One region of the Paenibacillus sp. RC334 genome, then DNA from elsewhere that is predicted to be linked to it. Evidence: riboswitches for the same ligand, from Rfam matches in the RefSeq annotation. Region 1 holds a riboswitch; the other holds the start of a gene.
The links. Region 1 has a riboswitch for cyclic di-GMP ahead of QMK20_RS01660 (transglutaminase family protein). Riboswitches for the same ligand answer to the same signal wherever they lie in the genome.
Positions count from the first base shown of each region.

Region 2: linked by a shared signal. The riboswitch ahead of QMK20_RS05750 (glycosyl hydrolase) and the one ahead of QMK20_RS01660 (transglutaminase family protein) in region 1 are both predicted to bind cyclic di-GMP.

Region 1 covers NZ_CP125370.1:353,271-356,465, reverse strand. Annotated here, with positions in the region: gene QMK20_RS01665 (AraC family transcriptional regulator) at 591-1,478, shown strand; cyclic di-GMP riboswitch class I at 1,578-1,658, shown strand; cyclic di-GMP riboswitch class I at 1,701-1,782, shown strand; gene QMK20_RS01660 (transglutaminase family protein) at 1,796-2,602, shown strand; gene QMK20_RS01655 (collagen binding domain-containing protein) at 2,816-3,195, shown strand, end outside.
Region 2 covers NZ_CP125370.1:1,216,767-1,219,961, forward strand. Annotated here, with positions in the region: gene QMK20_RS05740 (hypothetical protein) at 1-68, opposite strand, end outside; gene QMK20_RS05745 (sugar phosphate nucleotidyltransferase) at 242-1,618, shown strand; cyclic di-GMP riboswitch class I at 1,785-1,865, shown strand; gene QMK20_RS05750 (glycosyl hydrolase) at 1,846-3,195, shown strand, end outside.

The DNA of each region.
Region 1 (3,195 bases):
AAATCACGCAAATAAGTGAATACACTCTTTGTGTAATTTTGTACTTTTATGCTGTTATTTATCATATGATTTGCATATATTTACAGTACACTAATCAGCATAAAAAGAGTTCATATATCTCCCTCGTGCACCTACATATTTGTGAACAAAATCACAACATTGGACCCAATCTAATTTTCTTCACGATAAGCCTAATGAACTATTTCGATAGAACAAAGACCCATTTTTTTCAAAACGAAAGGATATGTGCGTTGGAAGGTGGAATGGGCATAGAATACCTTTAGCATCCTGTCCTGGATTTTATTCCAGAATTGAATTGAACCCATGGCATCTCCGAATTTTTTCAACATGATTTAACTTTTTCATATGGATGAATGAGTTAAAAATATGGAGGAAACGAGGCTGTTTTCACCATATTAGTACACCTGAATTCGAATGGAAAATAATTCAAAATATTATTCGCTACATGCATTTATGTGATGTGATAAAATAAATCGTATTAATAGGAAATCATGTGTAAACCACCATTTTATTTGTTAAACAAACAGTGATTAGCTTGATAAATTTGCTCTTTTGTAAAGGAATTGGACATGACAACAGACCAAAAAAACAACGGAAACGGGACCCCTTGGAGCAGCGATCCAGTCGTCATTGCATGTACTCCCTCCGCTTTTGCCAAGCGATCCCTTTTTTATATACAGGAAATAGGCTATTTCAAAAAAACATCTGTTTATGCCATGGAACGGAAGGAACTCACCTCGTTTCTGCTCGTTTTTACGTTATCAGGACAAGGGGAATTACTGTACCGGGAGAAAAAATACATATTGAAGCCTCATGATATGTTTTTCGTTAATTGTGAGGAATTCGTACAGTACAGCACCGCTGGTCATGAAGCATGGGAGTTTATCAGTGTAAATGTGTACGGCAATCTGATCGACAATTTCTACGAACAATTTGCCAAGCACAACAAGCCTGTAATATCACTCAACGATCCATGCACCATATTGGACAAGCTGCATTCCCTGTTATGCGTACAATCTGACAGAACTCTTTCTGCTGAGCTGCTTACATCCAGACTCATTGGTGAGTTGCTGACGTATATTTTGCAGCACCCCTATGATCATCCGTATGTAAACCAGGATACGATCACCGAGATACGCAAGGTTCAGCAATATTTGGATCGATCCTACAGTGAACGAATTACGCTGGATTCGCTGGCAGACATGTTTGAGTTAAACAAATTCAATCTCGCTAAAAACTTCAAGAAACAGATCGGATTTTCTCCTATCGATTATCTCATTAATGTCCGCATCACAGCGGCTCAAGGCTGGCTTAAAACCAGTGACGAATCCATTGTGGATATCGCACGGTTTGTAGGTATTCCCAACACCAGCCATTTTATCAACCTGTTCAAGGAACATGTCGGAGAAACCCCACATTCCTTCCGCAAAAAATGGGGGAATCGAACCAAACTATAAACTCATCTATCAGATGACTTTGTCGAAAAACAGAGAAAATCTAAGATTGTGCTTGCCTAATCAGAAGCCCAACTGATAGAATGATAGATATAGACTGTTCAGGATAAATGGCAAACCTGTCGAAAGGCAGGGACGCAAAGCTACAGGGCCTTCTTTTTAAGATGGCAGCCAGCTACCGGTTGGAGAGGCTTTTTGTCGTGTCTTTTTTTCCTGAAAAACTTTATACGATAATAGCAAACCTGTCGAAAGGCAGGGACGCAAAGCTATAGGGCCTTCTTTTTAAGATGGTAGCCTGGCCGCCGAAAGGAAGTTTTTCTATGAGGAAAATGTCATTTTTTTTAATAATTTTAGTTTTTTTGTTATCCATCCCCCTACATACGACAGCGTTTGCTGCCGAAAGTCAGGCATGGCTGAATCAAAACAACGTAAACCACGGTATTGTTAGTATACGTTATCCTGTCAAGTCCAATGTCAAAACCAAGATCGTAATTACCAAGGATGCGGAGAAATACTCTTATTATCTGAATTCGAGCAAATCTGAGGAAGCATTCGCTCTTCAAATGGGCAATGGCAATTATAACATTCGTTTATTGGAACAGCTAACTGGCAATCAGTATAAAGTGATAGGTGAAGAAACGGTCCAGTTAAATTTGAATGACAGTAAAACCATATACCTCAATTCTATTCAAAATATTGACTGGAGCGATACGAATCAGGCGATTCGGAAAGCCAAGGAATTAACCAAGGGTGCAACGACAGATGATGAAAAGGTGAAACGTATTTACGAGTATGTCATTAGTCATATTAAATACGATTCCAACCAGCCTTTCAACCTATCAACAGACTACCTTCCACAAATTGATCGTACAATAGTTTCGCAAAAAGACATTTGCTATGGATACGCTTCACTGTTCGCCGCCATGCTTCGAAGTGTGGATGTTCCAACGAAGCTGGTTATGGGTGAATCCTCCTATGTGAAAACTTACCACGCCTGGAATGAAGTCAATATCAACAATCAATGGGTTATCATTGACACTACAGTAGATGCCGCTCTAAAAAGCGGAAAACAGAAGTTTGCAATGGCCAAAGAACCCTCCAAATATACAAAAACAAAACAATATTAATTTTTTTTGTAGAAAGCCCTGATCACTGCGATCAGGGCTTTTTTCTATTCTTGTTGAGAAATTGTTGAGATAAGGAAGGTATTGTATATCTAGTCAGTCATTTAAAAACTAAGATGTTGAATATACTATTTCCGGGACAAGAAAGAGGGGGGAACCAAATCCGCCCGGGTACTTTCCATAATATTATGATGAATAGGAGACTTACTTAAGAGTATGAGAACAAAAATAAATGTAACGATCATTGTGCTATTGCTTATTTTCCAAAGCTTTTTTAGTGCAGCGCTGGCTTACGCAGACACTTCGACCGCGGCTGTACCAGAAAGCGCTGTAAGCGATCCTGCGAATACAGTTATGGAAGATGTATACGGTATTCCGAACCCTGAACCATTAGAGGCACCTCCCAGCATAGCTCCCATGATTCAGGCAGCAGCCAGCTCAGTTCAAGCAGACAATATTTTAACCAAGCTGATCTTGACGGATGAAACCGGCCGTATCATTGATGCTGTGGATAATCCTGGCGTACGTGTGGACATTGGCGCAGCAGTCCAGCTGAGCTATGAATGGGAGATTCCGGACAATCAGTATAAAGAAGG
Region 2 (3,195 bases), 860 kb from region 1:
CATATTTGAGTAGCGCAGGGATGGATTTGAAGCTGGAGAAGCGGAGCGTTCGCCTGAAAGCTTTCCAAAGGAAAGCTCGCATCGGAAGCATTAGCTTAGTGGGATTCTTACATCTAAATGTCTTACACAATCCAAAGAATCCCACGGCAACAGCGATCGTAAGATCAAATCCATCCCGTAGCGGGCTACTCGACCTTGCCCATCCGATCACCTACCCAAATTAGAGAGGAAGTGGAGAGTTATGAAGCTCGTACTTTTGTCTGGTGGTTCCGGTAAGAGATTATGGCCTTTGTCCAACGATTCCCGTTCCAAACAATTTTTGAAGGTGCTGGAGAGTCCGGAGGGTAATTCGGAATCTATGGTGCAGCGGGTGTGGAGACAACTGGGGGATAACGGCTTGTCCGAATCCTCGTTTATTGCAACAGGGAGAGCGCAGGTTGAAATGATTCAGAGTCAGGTTGGGCAGGATACGCGCATCATTGTTGAGCCGGAACGAAGAGATACTTTTCCCGCGATTGCGTTAACAGCCACTTATCTATATTCCATCGTGGGTGTTTCGCCCGATGAAATCGTTGCTATATTGCCGGTAGATCCCTATGTAGAGGATGCTTTCTTTGCTACAGTTGCCCAGTTGGAACATACTCTTCAGGAGAGTGAAGGCAAGCTTGCGTTAATCGGGGTTGTCCCTTCCTATCCTTCTGAGAAATATGGTTACATTATACCTAAAAATGATGCCACACAAGGTAGCACAGGCTACCGCAAAGTGAGCCATTTTCAAGAGAAACCCGACCGGGAGCAGGCGGAGCGTCTGATGGAACGCAATGCTCTATGGAACTGCGGGGTTTTTGCATTCAAATTGGGTTACTTGCTCGATATCTTGGCATCCAAAGGATTGCCGTTGAACTATGAAGAAATGCAAAAGCAATATTCTTCTCTGGAAAAAATCAGCTTTGACTATGAGGTAGTCGAGAAGGAGAAGGATATCGTTGTTCTTCCATATGATGGATTCTGGAAGGATTTAGGTACCTGGAACACCTTAACGGAAGAAATGTCCCATCAGCAAGTGGGCAGAGGCGTAGTAACGGAGGATTGCGTCAATACGAGCCTTATCAACGAACTGGATATCCCCGTGGCGATCATCGGAACGAATGATCTGATCGTAGCTGCCAGCCCGGATGGCATCCTTGTGACCAATAAGGCGGAAAGTCCGCGCATCAAGGAAGTGCTCAAGGCTCATAATCAGCGTCCAATGTACGAAGAGCGCCGTTGGGGTCATTATCGGGTAGTGGATTATGTGAAGTATGACGAGGGCAACGAGGTATTGACCAAGCGAATCCGTGTGCTGCAAGGCAAAAATATCAGCTACCAACTTCATTTCAAACGGAGTGAAATTTGGACCATTATTAGCGGTGAAGCGGAAATTATTTTGAATGAAAAGCTGCATAAGGTGAAGGCTGGTGATGTGGTTCGCATTCCAGAAGGGACGAAGCATAGCATTTTAGCCGTGACCGATGTGGAATTGATCGAGGTACAGACAGGTTCTGAGTTGATCGAAGAGGATATTGTCCGTTTTTGCATGGACTGGGATGAAATTTCCCGTCACCAGTTTATTTCATAAATGAGCATCTTGCAACCATCCTGGAAGATAAAAAAGGACTCATTTATGAAGTTTTTTAGCCCGAACTGTCGAAAATACGCGAAAATCTGTAAATTCATGAACATGACCTATTAAATTTTGGTAAAAAAAAGTCGATACTTAGGGTAAGAAGGAATCCAAACTCCTTCCACGATAAACGCAGCCCTGTTGAAAGGCAGGTACGCAAAGCTAAAGGGCCTTCCGTGAGGATGGCAGCCTGGCTACCGAAAGGAAGAGCGAGAGTGAGCCCCTATTTTACCCCTGTGTATCGATTGATACGCAGTGTACTCCCCGTTGTTATGCTTTTTTCCTTGTTGCCCGCCGGTTTTGGTGAATCTCTGTCCGTGGCGAATGCTGCCACATTACAGCCTGTTAATTCGGACGCTTCTGCTGAGGCCCGTGAACTATACAACTATTTGATCAGCATCTCGGGAAAAAAGATGGTCACAGGTCAACATGATTATTTGGAAAGTCCGGATGAATTAAGCAACAAGGTCCAGAAAATCAGTAAGGCGTATGCTGGTGTACATGGCTACGAGATGGGAGCCATCTCCGGCCAGTCCGCCGCTACGGAGGCAGCACAACGTAAAAATGTCATCGATAGCGCCATACGTTGGAGTAGAGCTGGCGGAATGGTTACGATGACTTATCATGAACCGCTGCCGGGTAAACCACTGACTTGGGCCAATGTGCAGGCGAAAGTAAGCCAGGCGGAGTTCAATAAATACGTGACGCCGGGTACTACGCAGTATAATCTTCTCATTGCCGATCTGGATAAGGTCGCTGTATCGTTAAAGCAGCTTCGTGATGCAGGCGTTCCAGTATTATGGAGACCTTACCACGAAATGAACGGCGACTGGTTCTGGTGGGGAAACAAAAACAATTTCAATCAGCTCTGGAATATCATGTATGACCGTTTTGTAAACACGCATCAACTAAACAATCTGCTGTGGGTATGGAGTCCGAACGCGCCTAATTCGTACACTGTTCCATATACCCCGAAATATCCGGGGGATGACAAAGTGGATATTTTGGCTGTAGACATTTACAACCATGATTTTAAGCAAAGCCATTACGAAGGACTGCTCGGACTGGCACGGAATAAGCCGATTGCCATTGGGGAACACGGTGAGGTGCCCAGTCCCGAGGTGATGCAGGCTCAGCCAAAATGGGTGTATTCCATGACCTGGGGCAAGATGCTGACCGAAAATAACACGACGGATCAGATTCAGGATTATATGAATGATTCGACAAGCTTGACGCGGGATGATGTGAAAAAAGGGTTAGCTGCGATGAAAGAACCTGAGACGGAGCTACCGACCGTACCGGACACGGGGCCAAACGATCCAACTCCGGCTCCGCCAGTGGTAAGTAAACCAGCCCCGCCTTCCGTTCCGGATATGGTCTACGTGAACGGGCTGCGGGGTGAATATTTTAACAGCATGGATCTGGACGGCACCGCTGTTTTGGTTCGTACAGACAGTAAGCTGGATTATAACTGGCGTGCGGCCTCGCCTGATCCCGAGGTGAAGGCTGATCAGTTCTCGGTCCGCTGGACG